Regions from separate parts of the Novosphingobium sp. BL-A-41-Hi4B-X5A genome, predicted to be linked through region 1. Evidence: predicted binding sites of a transcription regulator. Region 1 holds the regulator's gene; the other holds the start of a gene.

What was found. Region 1 encodes LexA, which represses DNA repair genes until DNA is damaged. Its sites were predicted from a motif close to GTTCCNCNCTTGTTCT; they were not measured.
Region 2: a site for LexA is predicted at 4,127-4,142, ahead of ACZ1JY_RS09350 (ribonucleoside-diphosphate reductase subunit alpha). Genes of this name have one in related genera too.

What each region holds. Positions count from the first base shown of each region.
Region 1 covers NZ_CM145500.1:607,773-622,409, reverse strand. The annotation lists gene lipA (lipoyl synthase) at 1-500, opposite strand, end outside; gene ACZ1JY_RS02825 (carbonic anhydrase) at 567-1,217, shown strand; gene ACZ1JY_RS02820 (tetratricopeptide repeat protein) at 1,292-2,602, opposite strand; gene gyrA (DNA gyrase subunit A) at 2,919-5,675, shown strand; gene ACZ1JY_RS02810 (DUF952 domain-containing protein) at 5,672-6,025, shown strand; gene ACZ1JY_RS02805 (serine hydrolase domain-containing protein) at 6,036-7,217, opposite strand; gene ACZ1JY_RS02800 (NYN domain-containing protein) at 7,279-8,118, opposite strand; gene moaC (cyclic pyranopterin monophosphate synthase MoaC) at 8,252-8,725, shown strand; gene ACZ1JY_RS02790 (molybdopterin molybdotransferase MoeA) at 8,722-9,927, shown strand; gene lexA (transcriptional repressor LexA) at 10,047-10,748, shown strand; gene ACZ1JY_RS02780 (energy transducer TonB) at 11,004-11,672, shown strand; gene ACZ1JY_RS02775 (ComEC/Rec2 family competence protein) at 11,867-14,167, opposite strand; gene gltX (glutamate--tRNA ligase) at 14,197-14,637, shown strand, end outside.
Region 2 covers NZ_CM145500.1:1,930,298-1,944,934, forward strand. The annotation lists gene ACZ1JY_RS09335 (ribonucleotide-diphosphate reductase subunit beta) at 1-334, opposite strand, end outside; gene ACZ1JY_RS09340 (DUF2171 domain-containing protein) at 832-1,104, shown strand; gene ACZ1JY_RS09345 (PepSY domain-containing protein) at 1,413-1,829, opposite strand; gene ACZ1JY_RS09350 (ribonucleoside-diphosphate reductase subunit alpha) at 2,036-4,039, opposite strand; gene ACZ1JY_RS09355 (GlsB/YeaQ/YmgE family stress response membrane protein) at 4,533-4,781, shown strand; gene ACZ1JY_RS09360 (acyltransferase family protein) at 4,778-5,743, opposite strand; gene ACZ1JY_RS09365 (YifB family Mg chelatase-like AAA ATPase) at 5,811-7,319, opposite strand; gene ACZ1JY_RS09370 (hypothetical protein) at 7,491-8,189, shown strand; gene polA (DNA polymerase I) at 8,193-11,030, opposite strand; gene ACZ1JY_RS09380 (hypothetical protein) at 11,091-11,312, opposite strand; gene ACZ1JY_RS09385 (hypothetical protein) at 11,311-11,496, shown strand; gene ACZ1JY_RS09390 (serine hydrolase) at 11,658-12,626, opposite strand; gene ACZ1JY_RS09395 (phosphotransferase) at 12,844-14,163, shown strand; gene ACZ1JY_RS09400 (acyl-CoA dehydrogenase family protein) at 14,163-14,637, shown strand, end outside.

The sequences.
Region 1 (14,637 bases):
ACGTCCGGCCCTGCCTCGACGATCGATTCGACGGCGGCTTCCATCTTGTTGCGGAAGTCAGGCGTCAGAATCTCGATCGTGGTATTGGGCGTCAGTTCGCGCAGGGCCTTGATGACCTTGACGAAGTGGCTGGCGCCGCCGTCCGGCAGGTCGTCACGGTCGACCGAGGTGATGACGATGTGCTCCAGGCCCATCTTCGCTGCCGCCGTCGCCACGTTCATCGGTTCCATCGGATCGACGGCACGGGGCATCCCGGTCTTCACGTTGCAGAACGCACAGGCGCGGGTGCAGACCTCGCCGAGAATCATCACCGTGGCGTGCTTCTTGGTCCAGCATTCGCCGATGTTGGGGCAGGCCGCTTCCTCGCATACGGTGTTCAGGCCAAGCTCGCGCATCAGGGCGCGGGTCTCGCCATAGCCCTTGCTGGTCGGAGCCTTGACGCGGATCCAGTCGGGCTTGCGCTGACGTTCGGGGCGGAGGTTCTGGGCCGGTTCGGTCATGCCGCCCAGATAGGCCGTTACGCCAGCACTTGAAAGACCCAATCTATGTGGTCATTAGCACAGGCCATGACCCAGGCTTCCCCCGAACTAGACCGCCTCATCGCAGGCTATCGCCGCTTCCGCGAAAGCGGCTGGACTCCGAAGCTGGAGCGCTGGCGCGAATTGCGCGAAGGCCAGGAACCGCAGGTGATGATCATTGCCTGCTCCGATAGCCGGGTCGACCCGGCGCAGATCTTCGATGTCGATCCGGGCGAAATCTTCGTGGTGCGCAACGTCGCGGCCATGGTGCCACCGTTCGAAACCAATCCCGGCCATCACGGCGTCTCGGCGGCGCTCGAATTTGCGATTCAGGTACTGAAGGTCAAGGAAGTCGTGGTCATGGGCCACGGCATGTGCGGCGGCTGCAAGGCCGCCCTGACGCAAAGCCTCAAGGGCACCGAACCCGGTGAAGGCGGCTTCGTGGCAGACTGGATTTCGCTGCTCGATGATGCGCGAGAGGACGTCGTCTCCCACTTCGGGACCGAAGGACATGAAGCCGAGCGCGCAATGGAGCAGGCCGGCGTTCGCGCCAGCCTTGCCAACCTGCGCACGTTCCCATGCGTCCGCCGCAAGGAGGCGAGTGGCGAGCTCAAGCTGCGTGGTGCATTCTTCGCCATTTTAGACGGCGTGCTGCACGTGCTGGACGAACCCAGCGGAGAATTTGCTCCGGTCAACTGATCGGGGGAACCGCTCCACATGCAAAAAGGGCGGCCTGCGATGGCCGCCCTTTTCGTTTGCAGAAAGCCTCAGGCTTATTTGGCCTGGGTGTTGGCGAAAGCCAGCCACAGGCGGCCGAGCGTCGCACGGGCACCGCCGACCTGAGCGAAGGTCGCCTTGGCGTCGGCGAACTTGTCCTGGTCGAGCTGCGCGATGCCGAGGCGGGTCAGCGCGCGGTCCTTGTCGATGCCGCCCTTCTCGATCGCCATCTTGTAGAACTCTTCCGCCTTGGCGGCTTCGTCATACGAAAGATAGGCGTCAGCCATGGCCATCGGGCTCTTGCCGTCCTTGGCAGCGCGCGCTTCCTTGTCGAGCGCCGGCAGAGAAGCCTTGTCAGGAGCAATGCGGCCCTTGGCCTGCGAGATAGCATCGTTCACGAAGGCGTCGTTGGCCTTCAGCACGCCAGCCTGCACGCCCATGTTGGCAACCTTCAGCACTTCGCCCGGCAGGCGGCGCGGGTCGGCCGCTTCGATGTACTCGACGTATTCACGCTCGACGTACTTCGGATCGTTCTGGAACCCTCCCGAACGCATCAAAAGACGGCCAAGGTCCAGCGATTCCTGGTTGGTGAACTGGCTGAACTCGCGCACCAGCTGGCCGGCGCCGAGCCAGTTCAGCGGGGTCGGGTTGTTCTCGACCATCAGCGTCGACCATTCGATCGCCTGCGGCCCGAGCTTGTTCTTGTAGGCAATCAGGTTGGCGCGCTTGAACCAGCCTTCCGGCACTTCGGCACCGGCAGCCTTGCGCGCATCGACCGCCATCTTCAGCGCGGTCAGCGCCTCGGCATTCTGGCCCTGCTGCGAGTACGAGTCTGCCAGCAGCTCTGCCGCGGTGTCGTCCTTGTAGTTCGCCTGAACGACCGGGGTCAGCGCCTTGACGGCGGTAGCGTAGTCCTTGTTCGAATAGGCGAAGTTGCCGAGGTAGAACTGGTACTCGGTCACGTTCGCAGCCGGAACCTGCCCGCTGTCGAGCATGTTCTGGATGCCGCGCTGGCGCATTGCGATGTCATTCAGCGTACCGCCGATGCTGACGGCCCAGCCACCGGCCGCCATGCGGTCGAGCGGGGTCTTGATCGCAGCCTCAGCCGCAGCGAGTTCAGCCGGAGCGTTGGCCAGCAGCGCCTTCTGCGCAGCGGCATCGGCGCCCTTCTTCTTGGCTTCGTCAAGTGCGGTCACGGTCTTCTGGATCGGGCCAGCAGCAGCCACGAATTCCTTGGAATAGCTGGCCTTCTCGGCCTTGGCTTCCTTTTCCTTGGCGAATGCCGCGGTCGACGTGACCGACAGTGCGCCGGCCGAAAGCACGAGGGCCATCGCCGTCTTGCCAATCAGTCCGAAAGTAGCACGCATAGAAATCGTCTCCTGTTCGACCGGATGCATCAGCGGGAGCGACCCTGCCCCGACACCTTCGCACCCCGGTGTCCTCTCACCTCTGGTCGATCCCGCTAGTGGCGCGGAATTGGGCCCTTGGCAACGGTTTGCGCACTATCCTTTTCACGGTGAACGCCATTTGAATGGCGCCTCGTCCCAATATTCATGCATCTGGTCGCAGGTGTGGAAAACCGGTGTCGTTTAGGGACCACGGCAGCCCGATTGCTGGCTATCGTGCGGCAATTGGCCTAGGGCCATCTTTCATCCCTTGTAGCTATAACGAAAAGCAGTTCCCGTGAGCGACGACACCACGATCATCGACCCCCCAGTCCCCGCCCCGGAAGGCGAGTTCCAGCGGATCGACATCGTCGACGAAATGAAGACCAGCTATCTCGATTACGCGATGAGCGTGATCGTCAGCCGCGCGCTGCCCGATGTGCGCGACGGCCTGAAGCCGGTCCATCGTCGCATCCTGTGGACCAGCCATGAAAACGGCTTCGTCTCGACCAAGGCCTATCGCAAGTCCGCCCGTATCGTCGGCGATTGCATGGGCAAATATCACCCGCACGGTGACGCCGCGATCTATGACGCCCTTGCGCGCATGACGCAGGATTGGTCGATGCGCCTGCCGCTGATCGACGGTCAGGGCAACTTCGGCTCGATGGACCCCGATCCGCCGGCCTCGATGCGCTACACCGAAGCGCGCCTTGCCAAGGTCGCGGATTCGCTGCTCGCCGATATTGACAAGGACACGGTCGACTTCATCCCGAATTACGATGGTTCGGAGCATGAACCGCAGGTCCTGCCCGCGCGCTTCCCCAACCTGCTGGTTAACGGCGCAGGCGGCATCGCCGTCGGCATGGCCACGAACATTCCGCCGCATAATCTGGGCGAAGTGATCGACGGCTGCCTTGCCTACATGGACAACCCGCTGATCTCGATCGACGAGCTGATCCAGATCATCCCCGGCCCCGATTTCCCCACTGCCCCGCTGATCCTCGGCACCGCTGGTGCCCGCAAGGCCTATCACGAAGGCCGCGGCTCGATCATCATGCGCGCACGCCACCAGATCGAGGAAGGCCGGGGCGATCGCCGCTCGATCGTCCTCACCTCCATCCCCTATCAGGTCGGCAAGTCCGGCCTTGTCGAAAAGATCGCCGAAGCAGCCAAGGACAAGCGGATCGAGGGCATCTCCGACATTCGCGACGAATCCAACCGCGAAGGCGTGCGCGTCGTCATCGATCTCAAACGCGATGCCACGCCCGAAGTCGTCCTCAACCAGATCTGGCGCAACACCCCTGCGCAGTCGAGCTTCCCGGCCAACATGCTGGCCATCCGTGGCGGCCGCCCGGAAGTGCTCAACCTCAAGGACATCATCGAGGCATTCGTCCGCTTCCGCGAGGAGGTCATCACCCGCCGCACCAAGTTCGAACTGAACAAGGCGCGTGACCGGGCGCATATCCTGCTCGGCCTCGTCATTGCCGTCACCAACCTCGATGAAGTCGTGCGCATCATCCGCGGCTCGCCCAACCCCGCCACCGCGCGCGAGACCCTGCTCGCCCGCGAATGGCCGATGGGTGAGATCGCGCCCTACATCAAGCTGGTCGAGGCAATCGAGGACGCTGGCGTCGCCGATGCCGCCACTTATCGCCTGTCCGAAATCCAGGTCCGCGCTATTCTCGACCTGCGGCTCCACCGCCTCACCGCGCTGGGCCGTGACGAGATCGGCGAGGAGCTCGAAGGCCTCGCCACCGCCATCGCGGAATACCTCTCGATCCTGGCAGACCGCGTGAAGCTCTACGGCGTCATGCGCCAGGAACTGCTCGAAGTCCGCCAGGCCTTCGCTACGCCGCGCCGCTCGGAATTGACCGCGCCTGCCGACGGGATCGAGGACGAGGACCTGATCGAGCGCGAGGACATGGTCGTCACCATCACGCTTGACGGCTATATCAAGCGCACCCCGCTCTCCACCTTCCGCGCCCAGAACCGTGGCGGCAAGGGCCGCTCCGGCATGGCGACGAAGGACGAGGATGCCGTGGCGACGATGTTCGTCACCAGCACCCACACGCCGGTGCTGTTCTTCTCGACCGCAGGGAAGGTCTATCGCCTCAAGGTCTGGCGTCTTCCCGAAGGCGGGCCGACCACGCGCGGCCGTCCGGTCATCAACATGCTCCCAGCGCTCGACAAGGACGAGACCATCGCCACCGTCCTGCCCCTGCCCGAGGACGAGGCAGAATGGGGCAAGCTCTCGGTCGTCTTCGCCACGGCCAAGGGCAACGTCCGCCGCAACTCGATGGACGCCTTCGCCAACATCCCGTCGAACGGCAAGTTCGCGATGAAGTTCGAAGAGGACAGCCAGGATCGCCTGATCGGCGTCGCCCTGCTCGAAGCCAGCGACGACGTGCTGCTCGCCACCCGTTCGGGCAAGGCCATCCGCTTTGCCGGCGACGAAGTGCGCGAATTCACCAGCCGCACCTCGACTGGTGTTCGCGGCATGACGCTCAAGGGTGACGACGAGGTCATCTCGCTGTCGATCCTGCACCGCGTTGGCACCACGCCTGACGAGCGCGAGGACTACGTCCGCTTCGCGCCGTGGAAGGGCGAGAAGGAAGGCGAACCTGCCCTGTCGGCCGAGCGCTACGCCGAACTTCAGGCACGCGAGCAGTTCATCCTCACCGTCTGTGCCAACGGCTATGGCAAGATGTCCTCGGCTTACGAGTACCGCCGCACCGGCCGTGGCGGTCAGGGCATCACCAATATCGACAACATCGGCCGCAACGGCCCGGTCGTCGCCAGCTTCCCGGCAACTCAGGCCGACCAGCTCATGCTCGTCACCGATCAGGCCAAGCTCATCCGCCTGCCGCTCGATTCCCTGCGTGTGATCGGTCGCGGCTCGGCAGGCGTGCGCCTGTTCAACGTCTCGGGTGACGAGCACGTTGTCAGTGCTGTCCGCCTTGCCGAGGGCGAAGGCGACGATGCCGAGGCGACCGAGGCCAGCAACGGCAATGAAAGCGCAGCACCCGCGGCACGGGAAGGCGGCACTGCCGAATGACTGACCTCCCCCTCCTCGCCTACAAGGTCCTGACCGGTCCGCAGATGGCGCAGCTCGAGGCGGATGGCGTGTTCAAGGGTGCTCCGGTCGATCTGGCGGATGGCTACATCCATCTGTCGACCGAGGCGCAGTTGACCGAGACGGTCGAGAAGCACTTCGCCGGGCAAGACGATCTCCACGTCGCCGCCGTCGATCTCGCCGCGCTTGGCGCTGCGGTAAAGTGGGAGCCGTCACGCGGCGGCCAGTTGTTCCCGCACATCTACGCCGATCTGCCGTTGAACGCGGTCGTCGCCTATTCTCCGCTGGAGCGGGACGAGGACGGAACGGTCAGGTTGCCGATCGCAAGCTGACCTTCCGGGCTCACTCGCCCGCGTCGATCAACACCTGTACCTTGCGATAGAAGGCTTCGCGTTCCTCGGGCTGCGGTCCGGCACTGGCGCGCGGCCAGTCGGAGTTGGTGGCAATCACCAGCTTGCGCTTGGGATCGATGAAGATGCCCTGCCCGAAAATGCCTTGGGCGGCGAAAGTGCCGTCGTCGTTGGTCCACCACTGGAAACCATAGCCTCTTCCCGCTCGGCCAATGTCCTTTTGCTTTGACGTGGCTTGCGCAAACCAGTCCGCCGGCACGATCTGCCTGCCATCGCGCCCCTTGCCACCGCCCATGACGAACATCCCGAAGCGGGCATAGTCGCGCGTCGCCGCCTGCAGGCAGCATCCTCCGATTTCGAGACCCGTCTTGCCCAGCAGCCAGGTCGCCTCGGCCTCCATTCCCGCCGGCTGCCACACCTTCTCCTGCAGATAGGCTGAGAGCGATTTGCCCGTGGCCGAACTGACCAGCACGCCGATCAGGTTGGTCTCGCCGGTATTGTAATGCCACACCTCGCCGGGCGGATGGGCACGCGGCAGCTTGCGCATATAGCTGACGGTCGCATCGAGCCCGTTTTCCGGCTTGGCGCGGTTGAACTCGGCAACGTCCGAATTCGGATCTTCGTAATCCTCGTTCCAGCGCACGCCAGATGACATCGTCAACAATTGCCGCACGCTCACATCATCATAGGCGCTGCCCTTGAGGCCGGGGATATACTGGCTGACCTTGTCGTCGAGGCTCTTGATTGCTCCATCCTGCAACGCCGCGCCGACCAACGTCGAGGTGAAGGATTTCGCCACCGAAAAGCTCGTCCAGCGGCCCTTCGCATCGAAGTCCAGCCCGTAGCGTTCGAGCCGCACCTTGCCGTCCTGCACAATGACCAGCCCCGCCGTGCGCTGGTGGTCCATGAAATCATCGAGCCCCGGTACTGTCAGAGGCTTGCCGGCAGGGAGCGGCAAAGCCGTAGCCGAAGGCGCGATCGTGTTGGCCTTGGCCAGAAACGGCAGCCGGTCCATCGCCCGGAAAGCCGCATCACGCTGCCCTTCCCGCCATGAAAGCACGTCGGCATTGGTCGGCAAAGCCAGCAGGATCCCGCGCGTTTCCTTGTCGAGCGAGGCAAACCCGGCGCCCCCCGCCAGCAACGCCGCCCCCACCAAAACCCAGCGCTTCCGCATCCATCGCTCCCGTTATTGACACTCGGGACAATAGCGAGCGCTGGCTGGGCGGCAAGAGACGTCAGGCCGCGATCCGAATCTGCGATTGCGTTGAGCCCGCAATCTTTTCCACGACGAAGCGGCTGTCCTTCTTGAAAACCTGCAACCAGCTTTTCGATCCGAATGTAGCAGGTTGCAGCTTCGCTTGGCCCAGAACGGTTGCGAGTTCAGGTAATGGGACCCATTCCCGCTGCTTTGCGATCGCGCTCAGCGCTTCACGGACTTTGGACCAGTGCGCGTCGTCTGTTCTTGGCAAATTGCGGGCTTCTTCTGGCTTGGTGGGCGTCGCTTTGACCTTGGTTCCAACCTTTGAAGAATTCGCAGATGACTTACTTGCTGCAAGAACAACATGATATTTTGTGCAACTATTCCGCAGCTTCTGGTCCGCAGCATCACTGCCGAAACCGTGAACCTCACGGCCCTCTGAGCGGATAAAACTGACCAGAGGCTGGAAGTCGCGGTCTCCAGACGCGATGCACAAGCACTCGAACCCCTTGCGCAGCATGATTTCAACCGCCTCTACGGCCAAGGTTATGTCCGTTGCATTTTTGCCATGCTTCGAGGGCGTCACCTGCCTCACGTCTAGTGGATGGTTTTGAGCGTGGACTATCCATTCAGAATGCGCGCCAGAAGCAAAGTTTCCGTAGACCCGGCGCACCTGAATATCGCCGAGCGCCATTGCAACTCTCTCGATCTTCGGCAAAACGCTCGCTGGCAAATTTTCTCCATCAATCATGATGGCCACGCGCTTCTTGGTCACTTCAGTAATCATCCAATGACTATTGCGGATGAAGCCTAATGATTTCCCAACAAGCCACCACATCGGATCGAAATGCTTTCCTACACTGCGTGATTTCGCCATGGTTGCACTCGCCCGCAAAGCACCTTGAACGCCCCGCAAAACCGCGCCACAGCTACGCCCGAAACCCCTTTCCGCAGTTCTCTCTGGACAGTGTAAACCCCGTAAACCCCCATTCAGGATTCCAGGGAGAACGATGAACGATCTTTCCCATCTCGATTCGTCCGGCACCGCCCGCATGGTCGACGTCGGCGGCAAGACCGAGACGCATCGCGTGGCGATTGCGCGGGGCTTGATCCGCATGTCGGCCGCCACGCTCGAAGCGATCCGCAGCGGCAATGCACCAAAGGGCGACGTACTCGGCCCCGCCCGCATTGCCGGGATCATGGCGGCGAAGAAGACCGGCGACTTGATCCCGCTGTGCCACCCGCTTGCGCTCGATGCCGTCAACGTCGACTTCGCTTTCGCAGCCGACGGCATTGAATGCACCGCAACCGCCTCGCTCAGCGGCCGCACCGGCGTCGAGATGGAAGCGCTGACCGCCGTGAGCCTTGCGCTGCTGACGATCTACGACATGGCAAAGGCCCTCGACAAAGGCATGGTGATCGAAAGCGTCCGCCTGATCGAGAAGCGCGGCGGCAAGTCCGGAACCTGGCGCGCTCCGGAATGAAAGCGCCGCCCCTTCCGCTCGCCGAAGCGCAGAGCCGGTTGCTCGCGCTGGCCCCTTCGCTGCCCGTCGAGCATCGCTCGGTCACCGAATGCCTCGGCCACTACCTCGCCGAGGACCTCCACGCCCGGCGCACGCAGCCAGCAGCAGCCCTGTCGGCGATGGACGGCTATGCCCTGCGCAGCGCCGATCTTCCGGGGCCATGGCGCGTGATCGGCGAGAGCGCGGCCGGACACCCCTTCTCCGGGCAGGTCGGCCCCGGTGAAGCCACCCGCATCAGCACCGGGGCAATGCTGCCCTCAGGCGCGGACATGGTGCTGCTTCAGGAAGACAGCGCCCGCGAGGGCGCCGAGCTGCGCCTGACCGGCGAGCCACCGCAGCCACCTTCGCGCCATGTGCGCCCCGCCGGCATGGACTTCAGTTCGCAAGAGACCCTGATCGCTGCCGGCACTCGCATCGGCCCTGCACAGATCGCGCTCACCATTGCCGGCGGCCACAGCCATCTCCCCGTGCGCCGCCGCGTCAGCCTGACCGTCATCGACAGTGGCGACGAGCTGGTGCCTCCGGGCCACCTGCCTGACCTGCACCAGCTTCCCGCCAGCAATGGCCCGATGCTTTGCGCGATGGCCGCTTCCCTGCCGGTCCAGATTCGCCATGCCGGTCCGGTGGCGGATGAACTCGATGAACTGGTTCGCGCGCTGGATGCAGCCGACACTTCCGACATCATCGTCACCAGCGGCGGGGCGTCGGTGGGGGATCATGACCTCGTTCGCCCTGCGCTCGAAGCGGTTGGCGCATCGATCGACTTCTGGCGGGTCGGCATCAAGCCGGGCAAGCCGCTGCTGGTAGCCACGCGCGGGGAACAGATCATTCTCGGCCTGCCCGGCAATCCTGCCTCCGCCTTCGTCACGGCCTACCTGTTCATGCTCCCCCTGCTGCGGGCGATGCTCGGGGCCAGCGCGCCTTTGCCGAAAGCCATTCCAGCCAGGCTTGCGCAGCCGCTGGCACGGGGCGGAAGCAGGATGGAGTTCCTGCGCGCGGTCTGGGACGGTGCGTCGGTCAGGCTCGACCCGCTCCAGGATTCCGGAGCACTCTCGCCGCTTTCGCGGGCAAACGCGCTGGTTGTGCGGGAAGCAGGCGCGGAGGCCAGACAAGCTGGAATGGATGTTCCGGTCTACCTGCTCGAAAATGGCGGAATTGCTTGACGAGTCGTTGAAGGTTGCTTATCCGTTCCGCATTCGTTCGCCGGTGTGGAACATCCCGCCCCGGTCCATGAAAGATCAGCGGCTTTGCTTTGAAGCTGCGCAATGCGGAGTGGCCGCCGATGTTGACGCGCAAGCAGCACGAACTGCTCACCTTCATCCAGACTCGCCTGGAGGGTTCGGGGATCTCCCCCTCGTTCGAGGAAATGAAGGAAGCGCTCGATCTCAAGTCGAAGTCTGGCGTTCACCGCCTGATCTCTGCCTTGGAAGAGCGTGGCTTCATCCGCCGCCTGCCCAATCGCGCCCGCGCTCTCGAAGTTCTGAAGCAGCCTGACAGTGCAGCAAGCAAGCCGGCGGCGGCGCGCGAAGCGGCAAACACCAATTCCGTGATTACACCGCTCCGCACTGCAGCCAAGGCGGCGTCGCCGGCGCCTGCCAACGACGTCATCGAACTGCCACTGCACGGCAAGATCGCGGCAGGTGTGCCGATCGAGGCAATGGAAACAGCAGCGACGTTGCCTGTCCCTGCCGCCCTGCTCGGCGCTGGTGAGCACTATGCGCTTGAAGTCTCTGGCGACTCGATGGTTGAAGCTGGCATCTTCGATGGAGACTACGCGCTGGTCCGCAAGACCGATGTGGCCCGTGATGGCGAGATCGTCGTTGCGCTGGTGCGGGGTGAAGAGGCGACTCTCAAGTACCTGCATCGTGAAAAGGGCATGATCCGCCTTGATCCCGCCAACGCGGCGTACGATCCTCAGTTCTATCGCCCCGAAGAGGTTGCGGTACAGGGCAAGCTGGCGGGTTTGCTGCGGCGCTATCACTGACGACGGTTCAAGCAGCGCTCTGCCTGTTCGGCAGACCTGCGTTGGAATTGCAAGGCCGCCGCGCAGAAATTGCGCGGCGGCCTTTTCCGTCAGAGCGTGTTATGGCAAATATCAATCGATTTGGTTGAGATTTCTCTGGAGCTACTCCCCGCAGAGGTATAGTATCCACCGTTACCGAATGCCCCGCTACGGGGCGCCCCTTTCCGGGACGGCCCGCCAGAACATGGGGCGTCGGCAACGGAAGAGGTGTTGCCAATGGCTTATGCAATCGAAAATACGAGACGCAGGCAGACACAGACCTTCATCGCGGTCGGACTGCTTCATGGCGTGGCGATCTGGGCGATCGCTTCAGGTTTCGCCAACAGCATGGTCACAATCCTGACCGACCGTCTTCCCGCCAAGCAATGGGAAGACGAAGAGGTCAAGGTAACCCCGGTTGTTCCGCCCCCTGACGTGAAGCCCTCGCCCAAGCCGGACAACCGTTCGCTGGTTGCCCCACGTCCCGATATTGCCATCACGCCCGCCGATCCTTCAAGCACGGTCCGCGATATCGAGATCACGCCGATCACGCCGGTCGAACCTGCTCCCGGCATCCTGCCCGAACCTCGCCCTTCTCCCTCGCCCAGCTTCGCCGTGCGCACGGCATCGCCAAAGGTATCGCCAGGTTCCTGGGTCTCGGACCGCGACTATCCCTCCGCCGCGATCAGGGAAGAACGGGAAGGATTGACCCGTTTTCGTCTTTCGATCGGTGTGGATGGGCGCGTGACGGGGTGCGAGATAACCAGTTCGAGCGGATCGCCAGACCTTGATGCCGCCACATGCATGAAGGTCAGCGCGCGAGCACGGTTCGTCCCGGCGCTTGGCAGCGACGGCATGCCGACGGTGGGAAGCTATTCAGGTTCGGTACGCTGGGACCTGCCCTGATGAATTTGGCCGGTCGACGCTCAGGCTCGCCCGGCCAGCCTCTCCCAGTGTGATTGAGGCAGCCTCCGCGGCAGCGTCAGTTCTGCTTCCGGCGCTTGCGGACGGAACGACGAACTCCCTATCCTCCACTCTCAGGATCGGCGGAAATCAGACGCCTCGGTGCGCGATGAATCCCGGGTCGGCATTGACCATGCCTATCGCTCTTGAGCCGACGGCGCCGGTGCCTCTCCAACTAAGTTCTGCCATCCCGGCGCTGTGCGAATGGCATCGCGGCGTTGCATGTCATGGGATCGTAAATGGGGCTCCGGCCAGCGATACCATCCATGCTGGCCTTGCGTTTCCGCAACGGTGCGAGTTCGGCCTGAGGCAAGATCAACGGATATGCCGCCCGTTTGGGCAAGGTAGGACCGATCTGCCTTGAGCATGCGGGGGCGGCACGATGCAGGAAGGCGTCGATCGGCGATGACGATGTCGGCCCGCTCGCAGGCTGCGGCAAGTGCCATGTCGTCAATGTAATTGCGGCTGCGGGCCATCAGGAGCGTGAAGCGCCGATCGCCCCGTTGCACGACGGCCGCGCAGAAATCGTCATTGCAGCGGGCGCCTGGCCATTCATCAAGGCGGCGGAGGTTGCCCTCCATACCGGCCAGTTCGAGCAGGTTGTCCCGCATGTAATCGCCCCGGCCAATGCGCAGGACAATCAGGTCCGGACCTTCGTTTGCGATCCCGACATGGTGTCCATCGCCCGTGATCAGCAGATCGGGCGTGGGGGTCAGCACCATGGCCGTCACCGCGAGTCCGGCCGGCAGGACGCCAAGAAGGCGCACCTTGCCCGCCCAGAGCGCAAGCCACAGCATGCCGCCGACAAACAGAACGTAGCTCCACGCTTCGAACGGAGGCATTGCCGTGACGGCTCCGGGTTGCGACGCCACGAAGTGTGCCAGCGCCAGGAGCAGATCGAGCGACTTGCCGACAAGCCACCACACCGGTCCGCCAAGCCCCGTCAGATCAAGCAGCAGGGCCATGCCTATCAGTGGCATGGTCACGAAAGTGGTCAGCGGAATGGCGATGACATTGGCGAGCGAGCCATAGACGCCAGCGCGATGGAAATGGAACAGGCCTATCGGCATGAGCGCGAGTTCGATGACCACACCGGTGGCCAGCAACATCATCAGGCTACGAGCGGCGCGGACGACCGGCCCGTGGTGTTCACCGGCAAGGAACGAGCGAACGGGGCCTGCCGAATGAAAGGCGATGATCGCGATCACGGCGGCAAAGCTCATCTGGAAGCTGGGGCCGAGGACCGCATCGGGCCAGAACAGCATGACAATAAAGCCGCCCACGGCCACCATGCGCATCGACAGGGGATCGCGTCCCAAGGCCAGCGCGCCAAGAACAAGCAATGCCCCGATGCACGACCGGATGGTGGGCACTTCCGCCCCGGTCAGCAAGGTATAGCCAAGTCCTGCGAGGGCGCCTGCAAAGGCGGCCGCGAGAGGCACCCGAATCCTGAGTGCGACCCAGGGAACAAGCGCGAGCAGGCGCGCGACCAGCCAGTAAACGGCCCCGACCAGGGCGCTGACATGCAGGCCGCTGATCGACAGGAGGTGCGTCAGGCCCGCATCGCGCATGGCGTCTTCATCAGCAGTCGCGATCGCCCCGCGGTCTCCGCTGGCAAATGCGGCGGCGATTGTCCCTGAAGATCCGCCCAACCGGGCGCGGACGTGCTCGGCCAGCGACCTCTGCAGGCTGCGCAGTGTCGTATCACGATCCGACCTTGCGATTACCCGCACATCGCCAAGCACCGTTCCCGTCGCGGCAAGGCCATCAAACCATGCCCTGCGAGCAAAATCGTACGCCCCCGGAAGCATGGGAGCCGCCGGTGGCATGAGCCGGGCGCGCAGGGCGATCCGGGCGCCTTCCGTCACTTCGCCCGGATCCTTGTCATACGGCAGGTTGACCCGCACGCGGACAGGATCGGGCAAAGCCTCCAGCGCCACGCGCAGGACAAGGCGGGCGCGCGCTTTGGCCGGCTCTTCCCTTCGCTCCAGAACTACTCCTGAAAGAGCGGAAACCTGCGGCCTTGCTATGCCTGGCTGGCCGACAAGCGTGGAGCGAGTCCATATCGTGACCTCGCCCGCAGCCACCATGATCGCCACGCCTGCCACAGCAAGGCGCAGGTGGGGCCGCGTCTCGGCATTGACCGTCAGCAAGCCGAGGATGGCGATTGCCCCGAGTGCCAGCAGTGCGGCGATCCAGTCAGGGCGGGAGGGGAGTGCCACCCACAGGACAATGCCCGCGGCAAAGGCGACCACCAGCCAGAGCCCGCGTTCGAACGGGTGTGCATCGAGGAAGCGCTCTGCCGCGTCGATCCGACCATCAAGCATGCTGGACAATCGCGCGCGGATGTCCCAATGCCGCGCGCGTTCACCCGGTTCAGGGACCGGTTCGGCGGCGGGATAGTCTGCCGCTGGCCGATCTGCAGCCGGAGACGCCATGACATTCAAAGCAAAGGAAAGCGCGGCCGATGGCAAGCGCCACTGACACCGTTTCTGCAGGATCGCCCGGCGACGCCCCGGTCGTCACCCGTTTCGCCCCTTCGCCCACCGGGTTCCTGCACATTGGCGGCGCGCGTACGGCGCTGTTCAACTGGCTTTATGCTCGCCACAACGGCGGCAAGTATCTGCTGCGGATCGAGGACACCGACCGTGCGCGGTCGACCGATGCGGCGATCGAAGCCATTTTCGACGGGCTGAACTGGCTGGGTCTGGGCGGAGACGAGGAGCCGGTGTTCCAGTTTGCACGCTCGGAACGGCACGCGCAGGTGGCGCACCAAATGCTGGAGGCCGGACACGCCTACCGCTGCTATCTGACGCAGGAAGAACTTGCGACACGTCGCGAGAAGGCACAGGCCGAGCGCCGCCCCTTCCGCATTGACAGCGAATGGCGCGATGCGACGCCGGATCAG
Region 2 (14,637 bases), 1.3 Mb from region 1:
TGGTGTCAAGCAGATGAGAATAGGCGGCGATGTGCACCGTCTCCATGTTGGAGAAGGCGGCGAGCATCATCTTGATCTCGGTCGGCTTGAACACGCGGCCGTACTGTTCGTGGTAGCAGTTCTGCACTTCCACGTCGGCCTGGGTGAAGAAGCGGAAGATCTGCGTCAGCAGGTTGCGCTCATGCTCGGAAATCTTCTGCGCCCAATCGCGGCAATCCTCGCCCAGCGGCACTTCTTCGGGCATCCAGTGGATCTGCTGCTGGCGCTTCCAGAATTCGTAAGCCCAGGGATATTCGAAGGGCTTGTAGGTCGGGCGGGCTTCAAGAAGGGGCATGGCGGTGTCCTGTGCTGATTCTTTGAATGTAAGGTCTGATGCGGTCAGGCAAAAGCGCGCAGCGAGCCTTTGCGGGGGATAGTGGCGGGGTTTTCCACGCGATAGTATCGTGCCCTTTGGGGCAGGAACCCTCGGCCCGGCGACAGGGGCCATCGGACTGGCGCGGCGCCCGGTTTCAGGGCGGAACGGCGAGCGCGAGGCTTGGTTGATGGGGCATGGACGCGCGGATCGCGGTGTCCTTTCAAAACCTCTGGATTCGCAGGAGAATTGCCATGGGCGAATATGAACCCAACGACTCGCGCAACGTCACCGGTGCCAACACTGGCGAACGGCAGCAGCAGCAGATGAACCAGTCGTCCGACAGCGGCATGCGCAGCCCCGGCGGCGCCGAGCAGCAGGACGGTGGCCAGCGCTGGAACGAAGGATCGAGCGGCCAGCAGTCGCAATTCGGCCAGCAGCAGGGCCAGATGGGCGGCGGAGAGCGCAGCGGCGAGCAGATGGGCTACGGCAACAGCTCTGAAGGCTCGTCCGGCATCCGTGAACACATGGAAGTGATCGGCGCCGATGGCGTGCACATCGGCACGGTCGATGGCGTCGAGGGTGACCGGATCAAGTTGACCAAGAAGGATTCGGGCGCGGGCTTCGAAGGTGGAACCCATTCGGGCCACCATCATTACCTTTCCACCGGGCTCGTTGCCGAAATCGAGGGCGACAAGGTGCGCCTCTCGGCCAACGGCGACGTGGCCTGGGGCATGCTCGAGGAAGAATAAGTCCGGAAAGGCAGCGAGGCCTTCCCGCTGTCCTGTCCCGGCGGATCGCCCGGTGCCGGACCGCAAGAACGTCCCGCCCCCTTCGGGACCAGGTCGTGCCACGCGACCGGAGAGCGCTCCGCCGAAAGGCGGGGCGTTTTTCTTTCTCTGTGGGTTGCGCTTGCGCGCATGCCCACCCCCGGCCCCTCCCGCCTGCGGGAGGGGAGATGAGAGCGCCGTGCCAAGCCCTCCCGCAAGCGGGAGGGCCGCGAGACTTGGCGAGCCGCAGGCGAGCCTAGTCGCAGCGGGGTGGGCAAGCCTCTTGCACTTTACTTCCAGAACCAGCCGGGCTTGAGGATGCGATCCTTGCGATTCTTCCACATCGAGAAATACATCCACAGGCCCGAGATGCTGAAGAACAGCAGCGCAAAGCCCGTCATCAGCGAGATCGCCGTGCCTACAGGTCCGAATTCCTCGCCCGAGTGGAGATGGTGGAAGAACCCGACCAGCGACTTCATGCCGCCCGGAGGTGCCTTGGGCCGGCACATCATGGTTTCGGGGCAGACGAAGCCCTGCGGAACGGGTGGAGGCCCGGCCTGCTCGCCCGCTGGCCAGAGCGCGGTCACGTGGCTGGCGACGCCGGTGAAGGCCATCCAGATCATGAAGACCCCGAAGAACACCGTGATCCAGCGGTGCCACTTGCGCATGAAACGAACCCCTTTGATAATGCGAATTGATCGCAACATTAGACATGACCGCCTTAGCGGGCCTGACTGGGATCGTGCAAGCACAAGTCTTGTCGCGGATTGTCGCACAGGTGCGCCAGCCGCAAAGTGTCGCGGGGTGTAACGGGGATGCGCTCCCCGGCAGCCAGGCTGACGTCCGATGACGTGCAAGAGCTGCCGGAGAAAGCACGAGTTGGCTCAGGCCAAGGGAATTGCCGGCGCGGCCATCACTGGCAGGCCAGGCATTCCTCGTAGTCGGTCGGGCCGGCCGAGAGTTCGATCTTCGGGGCCTCAGCGGTGTTGTCCGCCTCGACGCCGCCGGCGAAGCCCGCGCGCTGGACCGACTTGGAGCGGAGGTAGTAGAGGCTCTTGATGCCCTTCTCCCATGCCTGGAAGTGGAGCATCATGAGGTCCCACTTGTCGACGTCGGCCGGGATGTAGAGGTTCAGCGACTGGGCCTGGTCGATGTAGGGCGTGCGGTCCGCCGCGAATTCGAGCAGCCAGCGCTGGTCGATCTCGAAGCTGGTCTTGAACACGGCCTTTTCTTCCGGGGAAAGGAAATCGAGGTGCTGGACCGAGCCGCCCTGCTCGAGGATCGAATTCCAGACGTTGGTGGAGTCCTTGCTCTTCGTCTGGAGCAGCTTCTTGAGGTACGGATTCTCGACCACGAACGAGCCGGACAGGGTCTTGTGCGTGTAGATGTTGGCCGGGATCGGCTCGATGCAGGCAGACGTACCGCCGCAGATGATCGAGATCGATGCGGTGGGGGCAATTGCCATCTTGCAGGAAAAGCGCTGCATCACGCCCATTTCGGCGGCATCCGGGCATGCCCCGCGTTCCTGCGCGAGCAGGATCGAAGCCTCGTCCGCCTTGGCGGCGATGTGCTTGAACATCTTGAGGTTCCACGCCTTGGCCATCGCGCTTTCAAAGGCGATGCCCTTGAGCTGGAGGAAGGAGTGGAAGCCCATCACGCCCATGCCGACCGAGCGTTCGCGCGCGGCCGAGTACTTGGCGCGGGCCATCTCGTTCGGGGCGCGGTCGATGTAGTCCTGCAGCACGTTGTCGAGGAAGCGCAGCACGTCCTCGATGAAGCGCTTGTCGCCGTTCCACTCGTCCCAGGTCTCAAGGTTCAAGGAGGACAGGCAGCACACCGCCGTGCGATCGTTGCCGAGGTGATCGCGACCGGTCGGCAGGGTGATTTCCGAGCAGAGGTTCGAGGTCGAGACCTTCAGCCCCAGTTCCCGGTGATGCTTGGGCATCATGCGGTTCACCGTATCGTTGAACACGATGTAGGGCTCACCGGTGGCAAGGCGGGTTTCGACCAGCTTCTGGAACAGCGAACGCGCATCGACCGTGCTGCGGACCGAGCCGTCCTTCGGGCTGCGCAGGTGGAATTCGGCGCCATCGCGCACGGCTTCCATGAACTCGTCAGTCAGCAGCACGCCGTGGTGCAGGTTGAGCGCCTTGCGGTTGAAGTCACCGCTTGGCTTGCGGATCTCGAGGAACTCCTCGATCTCGGGGTGCGAGACGTCGAGATAGCAGGCGGCCGAACCGCGACGCAAGGAACCCTGGGAAATCGCCAGCGTCAGCGAATCCATCACGCGCACGAACGGGATGATGCCGCTGGTCTTGCCGTTGAGGCCGACGCTCTCGCCGATGCCGCGCACCTTGCCCCAATAAGTGCCGATGCCGCCGCCGCGCGAGGCGAGCCAGACGTTCTCGTTCCAGGTGGCGACGATGCCTTCGAGGCTGTCATCCACAGAGTTCAGGTAGCACGAGATCGGCAAGCCGCGCCCGGTGCCGCCGTTCGAGAGAACCGGCGTTGCCGGCATGAACCACAGCTTGGAGATGTAGTCGTAGAGGCGCTGGGCGTGCTCCTGATCGTCGGCATAGGCATCGGCCACGCGCGCGAACAGGTCCTGATACTTCTCGCCGGGAAGCAGATAGCGGTCGTCCAGGGTGTCCTTGCCGAAATCGGTCAGGCGCGCATCGCGGCTGTCGTCCGTCACGATGGTGAAGCGACGCGGATTGACCTTCTTGGAATCGCTGACCGGCGCGGCGGCCACGGCAGCGGCCGCAACCGTTGCCGCCATGCCTGCGACAAGTGCTTCACTGCCTGCGTCCTTGGCGTCCATATCCATCGCCTTTGCTTCACCGGCCGCAGCCGGAGCGCTTGCCAGCGCCAGTTCGTCCTGCGCAACCACGGAGCCGTCTCCAGTTCTGAAATCCACGTTCAACCCCCGTTCGCACCCCACGGCCAAGGCCCGGGCGATCAATCGACACTCGAATCGGGCGAGTGGCCCAATCCTACAGGAGACGGAACGAAAGTGGAACGAGTTGTTCCGCAGGCGCTCGGCTCCGAAATACCCTGGTCACGGCCCCGATGCCGCGCGCGCAGGCAAAGCGTTGCCATTGCGCGCAAAACACGCCCAAGCGCTCTAAACTAGGTTTAGAGGTCCCCCTTAAGCCCGACCACAACCCATAGTGCCTCAACGGGATTCAGACACAAGAGGGTAAACATCCGCAGGCAGACTCGATTCGTCGCACGTGCGATTCGCTTCGTCGCCGGGCGCTTCATTGTGCAGTGCAGCGACGCGTGGACTTTCCTGCACTTCAAGGGCGAAACGACGCCGGTCGAAATATTTTTGCCGCCCGTCACCAACTTGTGGACAAGAACCCGTCAACCGGCACCATATGTGGTGTCCACAGGAACGGAGTGCAGGTGTGCTGAATCTGATCTCGATTGTCTTCACCGGTCTGGTGGTCGGCGTGCTGGCGCGGTTCTTCTATCCCGGCGATGTCGACATAGGGTTTCTCAAGACCGTGCTGCTGGGCATAGGCGGCGCGCTTGTGGCAGGCCTGTTCGCCAGCTGGCGCAGCGGCGGGCCATTCGGCGAAGGCGTGAACCGTGCCGGCTGCCTGGCCTCGGTGATCGGGGCGATGCTGCTGATCTTCCTCGGGCGGAATCTCTAGCTGTTGCTGGCGGTGCCGCGGCGGATGACCGTCGGGACAAACCCTCGCCAAGGCACCAGCCACAGTGCTGCAATCGCAATAGCCACGAGTTCTACGACAAACGGACTGCGGACACCGGCAACCCGACACCACTGCATGATCGGAAAATGCAAGGCATAGAGCGGAAACGACATCTTGCCCAAAGCTGTTGCAATGCGGTCCGGAGCATTCCTGTCCAAACCGCTGATCATCATCAACGGCCCAATCAGGAAGATAAATGGAAACTGCCATCCTGGAAATGGGTACACCGCCACAAGCATCACATACATGGGCAGCAAGCACGCTCCCTTGACGAAGCTCAACTTGACCGGTTGTCGATCCCTCAGCTGCCGGAAGATCAGGATACCGGCCACGTAAGAGAACCCCAGCCGGAAGACGACCAGAAACTGCTGCTGCGACGAAGTTTCGGCAAGTATGCGCGGGAAGCCTGTAAAGAGCGTTGCCACCACCAACCCGACGCCTGAAACTGCAAGGATAATCAACAGTCCGGATATCCGCGTTCTGAACAGAAACAGCGCGTGCACGGCATTTGCCACGAGCTCGTAGAAAATTGACCATGCCGGCAGATTGAGCAGGTAAGGAGTTTCCGGCCCCGAAGGTATAAGGAGCAGTGCAGCGAGATAGACAGCTGCGAGGGACAACGAAGGACCGCTGTGCGCAAGCATAGCGATCACACCTAGCGTCGCTCCAAGTGCCATGACAGGCCAGAATCTTTTGAAACGGCCCAATATAAATCGACCGGGTGCAATCTCACCCTTCTGTAGACGAACTTCGTACGTCCGGGCCATGACATAGCCAGAGAGCATGAAAAAGAAGTCTACTGCCAGGTGACCGCCCTGCAGTCCAAAGCGCGTGTGCATGACCAGCACCACCAGCGCAGCAACGCCGCGCAGTCCATCCAGTCCCGTAAGCCGCGATTCCATTGGTTCGAGCTTTAGCGCTGGATTGGTTTCGGAACTCCAAACATCACTTGCCCCTGCCGCGGCGGCGTCAGGCCCTTGGCGCAATTCGCCGATAGCTGAGCGCCTCGGCAACATGGATGCGGCCCACGGTGTCGGCGCCTGCCAGATCGGCGATCGTGCGCGCCACGCGCAACATGCGGGTATAGCCCCGCGCGGAGAGGCGCATGGCTTCGGCGGCCTGTGCGAGCAACTTGCGCCCGGGTTCGTCCGGTGTGGCGTGGGTGTCCAGCAGATCGCCGTTCAGCTCGGCGTTGCTGCGGGCGCTGGTCCCTTCAAGCCGGGCGACCTGCACGGCCCTGGCCCGAGCCACCCGCGCCGCCACCTGATCGGAACCTTCCGCCGGAGGCGGGAGCGCCAGATCGGCAGCGGAGACGGGATCGACTTCGACATGCAGGTCTATGCGATCGAGCAGCGGGCCTGACACCTTGGACTGGTAGTCTCCGGCACAGCGCGGCGCGCGGCTGCACCCCAGCGCCGGATCGCCCAGATGTCCGCAGCGGCACGGGTTCATCGCCGCGATCAGTTGCACGCGCGCCGGGAAGGTCACGTGCGCGTTGGCGCGGGCAACGGTGACCTCGCCCGTTTCCAGCGGCTGGCGCAGCGAATCGAGCACGGCGCGCTGAAATTCGGGCAGTTCGTCAAGGAACAGTACGCCAAGGTGTGCGAGGCTGACCTCTCCCGGCCGCACCTTGAGCCCACCGCCCGTGAGCGCTGCCATCGATGCCGAGTGGTGCGGGCTGCGGAATGGCCGTGCGCGGCTGATGCGGCCATCCTCCAGCGTCCCTGCGACCGAGGCCACCATCGACACCTCCAGCGCCTCGGACGGGGTCAACTCCGGCAGGATGCCGGGCAGGCAGGACGCCATCAGCGACTTGCCCGCGCCCGGCGGCCCGATCATCAGGAGATTGTGCCCACCGGCAGCGGCGATCTCCAGCGCGCGCTTGGCGGTTTCTTGCCCCTTCACCTGCTTCAAGTCAGCCATGCGGCGCGGAGGCTCTGCCAGCCCTTGCGAAGGCTGCGGCAGGCGGTGCTGCCCTTTCAGGTGATTGAGCAGGCCGATCAGGTCCGGCGCGGCAATCACGTCAATCCCGCTGGCCCAGCGCGCCTCAGGCCCTTGTGCGGCGGGGCAAATCAGGCCCTTGTCCTCGCCGCTGGCGTGAAGCGCGGCGAGCAGGACGCCCGGTGACGGCAGTACGCGGCCATCGAGCGCCAGCTCTCCCACTGCCACATAGTCAGCGATCTGTTCGAGATCGACCACGCCCATCGCGGCGAGCAAGGCGAGCGCGATCGGCAGATCGTAGTGCGAGCCCTCCTTGGGCAGATCGGCTGGTGACAGGTTCACCGTGATCCGCTTGGGCGGCAGGGCGAGACCGAGTGCGGAAAGCGCCGAGGAAACCCGCTCCCGGCTTTCGCCAACGGCCTTGTCAGGCAGGCCGACCAGCCGGAACGCAGGCAAACCGGGCGCCACCTGGCACTGCACTTCCACCGCGCGCGCCTCGAGCCCGAGATAGGCCACCGTCGACACCAGCGCGACCATCGGTCCTCCACTCCATCCGCAATGCTACGTAGCCTAGCAGGGCCGTCGGCTTAGCGGCGGCGGGATGCGGCCATTTTCGAGGTATCCGCAGCCGGTCGCGGGACATGGTGAAGCGATCTTAACCGCGTCCCTTGGCAATTCGGCAATCCGCGCGCGCGGAAAAGGCTGATCATGTTCCGCCGCGCCCTTCTCTCCGCGATATTCGCCATGCTTGCATGCCAGCCGGTGCTGGCGCGCGAGGTGACGACGCGGACATGGGTGGAAAACGGCGTCACCTGGACCGAAACGACGGTCGTCGAGGTCGAGGAGCCGGGCTCCGAACGCATTGCCGGACTGCCCCGCGCCGACGTGAAAGGCGTGGCCAGTTTCGGACCGTTCGAAGTGCTGGACGGCAGCCGGGCGGCGCTGGTAGCCGAAACCGACAGCTATTCGCCTGCGGACTTCCAGAAGATGCTCCGCGTCTTCCCCGGCATTCGCATGCTGGAAATGCCTGACTGCCCCGGCACGGTCGACGATCACGCCAACCTTCGCCTTGGCCGGATGATCCGCGCGGCAGGCATCACCACGCTGGTGCCCGAACATGGCTCGGTCCGCTCCGGCGCGGTCGAGCTGTTCCTTGCCGGCGCAAGCCGCAGCGCCGCTCCTGATGCCGAATTCGTCGTCCATTCGTGGATCGACGACGACGGCCACGAGCCCGACGATTTCGCCGCATCCGACCCGGTCAACCGCGCCTATCTCGACTACTACCGCGAGATGGGCCTCGGGCCCGACAAGGCCTCGGCGTTCTACGCGCTGACCAACTCGGTGCCGAACGATCAGGTCCTGACGCTCGGCACCGCCGATCTGGCGCAATACGCGGCGCTGAACTGACCGTCAGTGCGCTGCGCCCCATGACAAGCCAGTGCCGATCTCCACGCCAAGCGGAACGCTGAGCTTCACCGCAGGCTCGGCCGCCGTCGCCATGACCCGCTCGATCACCGGCTTGGCCTTCTCCACATCGCCTTCCGGCAGTTCGAACACGAGTTCGTCGTGGACCTGCAGGAGCATCTTCACGTTGGGCAAGCCTGCTTCGGCCAGCGCAGGCATCATCCGGGCCATCGCCCGCTTGATGATGTCGGCGCTGGTGCCCTGGATCGGCGCGTTGATCGCTGCGCGTTCGCTGCCCTGGCGTTCGGCCTGATTCTTCGAGCCGATGCGCGGGAACCATGTCTTGCGGCCGAACAGCGTCTGCGAATAACCGCACTCGCGCACGCTTTCGAGCGTTTCGTGGATGTAGCGCTGAATGCCGGGGAAGCGTTCGAAGTAGCGGTCGATCATCGCCTGCGCTTCGTCCGCGCTCACGCCCAGACGTCCGCCAAGGCCCCAGCGGCTGATGCCGTAGAGGATCGCGAAGTTGATGGTCTTGGCGCGCCCGCGCGTATCGCGGTCGACCGTGCCGAACATCTCCATCGCGGTGCGCGCGTGGATGTCCTCTCCGGCGGCGAAGGCTTCCTTCAGCGCGGGCACGTCGGCCATGTGCGCGGCGAGGCGCAGTTCGATCTGGCTGTAGTCCGCGGCCAGCAGCACATTGCCGGGCTCTGCCACGAAGGCATCGCGGATCTGGCGGCCGATCTCGGTGCGAATCGGGATGTTCTGCAGGTTGGGCTCGTTCGACGAGAGGCGTCCGGTCTGCGCACCGACGAGACTGTAGCTGGTGTGCACGCGCCCGGTCTCGGGATTGATCGCGGCTTGCAAAGCATCGGTATAGGTCGACTTCAGTTTTGACAGCTGGCGCCATTCCAGCACCAGCGTCGCCACTTCCGCGCCTTGTGCGGCAAGCCCTTCAAGCACCGACTGGTCGGTGGAGTACTGCCCGGTCTTGCCCTTCTTGCCGCCTTTGTAGCCGAGCTTGTCGAACAGGATCTCACCCAGCTGCTTGGGGCTGCCGATGGTGAAGTTCTGCCCGCACTTCTCGAAGATCACGCCTTCGAGGCGGGCGATCTGCGCGGCAAACTCGGTGGAGAGGCCGGACAACCGCTCACGATCCACCTTGATGCCATTGCGCTCCATCATCGCGACGACCGGCACCAGCGGGCGATCGACCTTCTGGTAGATGCGCATCCCCGCCTCATCGACCAGCCGTGGCTGGAACAGGCGATGCAGACGCCAGGTGACGTCGGCGTCCTCTGCGGCGTAGCGGGTGGCGTCGGCCAGCGGCACTTCGGCGAAGGAGATGGCCTTCTTGCCGGTGCCGCACAGGTCCTTGAACTTCATCGTCGTGTGCAGCAGGTGCCGCTCGGCCAGTTCGTCCATGCCGTGACCGGCAAGGCCTGTTTCGCTGCGCCCGGCATCGAGGCAGAAGCTCATCACCATGGTATCGTCGATCGGCGCAACGTGGACGCCGTGGCGCGCCAGGATGTTGAGGTCATACTTGATGTTCTGGCCGATCTTCAGCACCGCATCGCTTTCCAGCAGCGGCTTCAAGGCTGCGATCGCCTCGGCACGATCAATCTGCACCGGTTTTTCGGCGAACATGTCCGCCCCGCCATGGCCGAGCGGGATGTAGCAAGCGTCGTTCGGCCCCAGCGCAAGGCTTACACCGACCAGGCTGGCACGCATCGCATCGAGCGCGCTGGTTTCGGTATCGATCGCCACCACGCGCGCTTCGAACGCCCGCGCGATCCACTGCTGCAGCTCGCCCATCGACTGGATGCAGGCATAGGCGCCAAGATCAACCGCAGGCCATGACGGGAGCGACTGCCGGTTGCCCGCAGGTGCCGCCGGGGCGGCCTTGTTCTCGGGCTTGGCAGGGTTGAGCTGCGTCTTCGGACCGGGGCTGCCCTTGCCATCGTCGAGACGGCGCAGCAGGCTGGTGAAGCCGTGTTCCTCCAGAAACGCCGCCAGCGGATCGCGCGGGATCTGGCCCAGGGCAAAGTCCTCGATCGGGATCGGCAGCGGGCAATCTTCCTTGAGTTGCACCAGCACGCGTGAAAGGCGGGCCATCTCAGCCTGCTCGATCAGGCTCTCGCGCAGCTTGCTGGCCTTCATTGCAGGCGCGGCGGCCAGCGCCGATTCGAGATCGCCGTACTCCTGGATCAGCTTGGTGGCAGTCTTCGGACCGATGCCGCGAATGCCCGGCACGTTGTCGACCGAATCGCCCATCAGCGCCAGCACATCGCCGACTTTCTCGGGCGGCACGCCGAACTTCTCGACCACCTCGGGAATGTCGATGCGCTGGTTCTTCATCGTGTCCAGCATGTCGATGCAGCCCCCACCCGTGGCGCACTTGCCCACCAGCTGCATCAGATCCTTGTCGGATGAAACGATCGTCACGTCCCAACCGCGCAATGTCGCCGCACGGGCATAGGAAGCGATCAGGTCGTCCGCCTCGAGCGCGTCTTCCTCTATGCATGCCAAGCTGAACGCGCGGGTGGCGTCGCGGATCAGGGGGAACTGCGGGACGAGGTCTTCCGGCGGCGGCGGGCGATTGGCCTTGTACTGGTCATAAAGGTCGTTGCGGAACGAGGTGCCGGCCTTGTCGAGAATGACGGCCAGGTGCGTCGGTCCATCGGCCTTGTGCAGGTCCTCGGCCAGTTTCCACAGCATCGTGGTGTAACCATAGACCGCGCCGACCGGCGTCCCTTGCGGATTCGTCAGCGGCGGCAGGCGGTGATAGGCGCGAAAGATATAGGCCGAACCGTCGACCAGATAGAGATGCTGCTTTTCGTTCATCGGGGAGTGTTAGCAGGGCGCGATGCCTGCGTCATCGCCTTGCGACAGGGTTGGCGACACTCAATCCAGCGCAAGCAGGCCTCGGCTCAACGCACGGAAATCGGGCAAAAAAAAGGCGGTTCGGCCCAAACCCGGGCTAAACTGTGACACAATGCATACGTCTTGTGCTTGCAACGCGATGAATTGCCGATTAATTGGGTCGCGAAGTCTACCGCTTGAGTAGGCTTTGCGGCGGGCTGCTTGCCCGGCGCTGGTCACTTCAATCCAGGGATTGTAACGCATGCGCAAGCTCATCCTCGCCGCTGTCGCCGGCACCGCCTTCGCTCTCGCTGGCTGCTCGGAAAAGCCGGCTGCTGAAGCCACCGAAACCGCTGCTGCTTCGGAAGCTGCTTCGGAAGTCGCTGCTGACGCTTCGGCTCCTGCTGCCGACGCTTCGGCTGAAGCGAGCGAAGCTGCTTCGATGTAATCCGCGCCCGCAAGGGCAGGTTACATGAGATAGAAGGGGCGTGGTCTTCGGACCGCGCCCCTTTCTCTTTGCCGCGCGCCAGCAGGTGACGCGCAATAAAACGGGGGCGGCAAGATCACCTTGCCGCCCCCCGTTTGCGTGTGTGGCAAGGTCGTTCGGCCTCAGCGGCGGCGTACGAGGTCCTGCGTGCTTTTGGCCATCGGCGTGCTGTAGCCGTCATAGATCGTGCGCATCATCCGCGCGATCAGGCCGGCGTGAGCCGTATGGCCTTCCGGGCCGGTCACGAAGAACACCACCGCAAGGTGCCTGCCATCAGGCAGGCGCACGATGCCGACATCGTCCGTCACTCCAAACAGCGTGCCGGTCTTGTGGGCAACAAGCGTCCCCACTGGCAAGCCTGCACGAATCCGGTTCTTGCCCGTGCTCGTGCGCGTCATTGTATCGAGCAGCACGGCACGGCTTTCCGGGCTCAGGGCGTCGCCGCGATCGATGGCGGCAAGCAGCGCCAGCATGGCGCGCGGCGTGCTGGACGTGCGCACATCGATCACCCGCGCGGCGTCGACCTTGCCGTCATCGCGAACGAGGGTTGCCATCGTATGGTCAAGTCGCTGACCGGTAATACCCTTGGACGTGAGCCAGCGATTGACCTTGTCATAACCGCCCACCGCCTGGATCAAGCCGTCGGTAGCTTCGTTATGGCTGCGCGTGATGGAAAGCTCCATCAGGCTCTGCGCGGTCATGATCTGGCCTGAGCGGAGTGGCGCTTCGGCACTGCGTGCTCCGGTTTCGCGCACCGGCATCATCATCGGGAACTGCTGGTCGAGCCGTGCCGCCCCCTTCTCCACCAGATCGAGGAAGGTTGCCGCAACCGCGATCTTTGCAGTGCTGGCCATCGGGAACGGCATGTCGGCGTTGACGAAAATCTGGCCGCCACCGTCAAGGTCCATCGCGGCAACGCCAATGCGTCCACGCCCTTCTGCAGCTATCGCGGCGACCTGCTGCTGGATCGCCTGATCGCGCTGATCCTGCAGCGAAACCGTGGCGCGGCTCTGCACCGCGGGCACCGTGGCAACCAGCGCAGGGGCTGCCACCATCAATGCGGCGATGATTCGTGCGGTGCGGAACTTCATGCCTTGTTGTACCCCGACCCCGGTTTATCCGTCTTTAACATAAGTATCGCGTTGTGATTCTAAGGCAAAGTGCCTTTCGGACCATCTCGGCGCATCCCTCGTGCGGATGGGCGCATCATGCGGGAACCAATTGCACGCATTGATTCGCGCTGGACTTTAACCGATCGGTTAAGGATAGTGCCTCCAACCGGCAGGCAAAGCCGGAAGTGGAGAGGCAATGGAAACGCTGCTCGAAGCGGTCATGGCAAGGGCTGGCCATGCTGGCGATATTTCCGGCCTGCAGCGCCTTTCCGGCGGTGCGAACATGGAATCCTGGGCGTTTGCCTGCGGGGATGACCGGTTCGTATTGCGCCGGGCGCCCTCTGCAGAATGGATCGCGGCGCGTTCGCTGGGGATGGATGGCGAAGCCGAACTGATCAGGCAGGCCCATGCCTCCGGTGTCAAAGCGCCGGAAGTCGTTGCCGAACTCACAAGCGCGGACGGCCTTGGCATCGGCTTCATCATGCGCTGCCTTCCGGGCACGGCCGACCCCGAGCATGCGCTTTCGTCTCCACCGGAACTTGCTTCTGATCTTGCAGCGGCCATGGCAGGCATTCACGCGCTTTCGCCCGAAGACCTGCCTTTCCTTCCGGTGCTGGACCCTGCCGAAGGCGTGGAGGGGCTCGTCCGTCAGTTCGAAGATGCTGGTGGCGACCGTCCGGTCATTGCGCTGGGCCTCGCCTGGCTTCGCAGCAACCTGCCCCCGCCGACATTACCGGTCGTCGTCCATGGCGATTTCCGCATCGGCAACCTCATGGTTGACGCAGGCCGCCTGTCCGGCGTGCTCGACTGGGAACTGGCCCACATCGGCGATGGGCATGAGGACCTGGCCTACGGCTGCATGACGGTGTGGCGGTTCGGCAGGCTCGACAAGCAAGGTTTCGGCCTGACCGATGTGGCCACGCTGGCCCGCGCTTACGAGGACGCCGGCGGTGAGCCGTTCGATCCGGCCCGCTTCCGCTTCTGGCTGGTCTATCGGACAGTGTGGTGGGCACTTGGCTGCCTGTCGATGGGGCAATCATGGCGATCCGGCACAGATCGATCGCTGGAACGGGTCGTCGTCGCCCGCCGCTGCGCGGAACAGGAGCTAGACCTGCTCTTGCTGCTCGAAAGCGAAGCCCCTGAGGCAGAACGCGAGCGCCTCTTCCCCGCCGCGCCGCTGCCGGCACCCGAAAGCCGGGGCGAGCCAACAGCGACGGAAGTCCTGACCGCCGTTTCCGAATGGCTCGCCGCCACGGTCAAGGGCAAGCTCGAGGGGCGCGAACGCTGGGAACTGGCCGTCGCCCAGAATGCCCTCGGCATCGTCCGCCGCGAACTGGCCGGGCGTGCCGACCCCGCGGACAAGCGCCTTGCCGAGGACATTCTCGCCGGGCGCCAGTCGCTCGCAACGGCAGGACTTCTTGCCACGCTCCGTTCTCGCACCCTTTCCACCCTTTCCGCCGACATGCCCAAGTACCCCGCGCTCGCGCCCGCCCGCGCCCTCTGGAGCCAAGCCTGATGGACTTCGACCTACCCCAGGACCTCGTCGCCTATATCGCCGAACTCGACGCCTTCATCGATGCCGAGATCAAGCCGCTCGAACAGGCAGACGACAACATCCGCTTCTTCGATCACCGCCGCGAATGGGCCCGCACCGATTTCGAAAACGGCGGTCTGCCGCGACATGAATGGGAAGAACTGCTGGTGGAGGCCACCCGCCGTGCCGATGCAGCCGGGCATTGGCGGTTCTCCGCGCCGAAGAAGTACGGCGGCAAGGACGGCAAGAACCTGTGGATGGCAGTGATCCGCGACCACTTCGCCGCCAAGGGTCTGGGGCTGCACAACGACCTGCAGAACGAACACTCAATCGTCGGCAACTTCCCATTCGTGAACATGTTCGAACACTTCGGCACGCCCGAACAGCAGCAAGAGTTCATCAATGGCGGCTTTGCCCGCACCCGCCGCACCGCCTTCGGCCTCACCGAGCCCAACC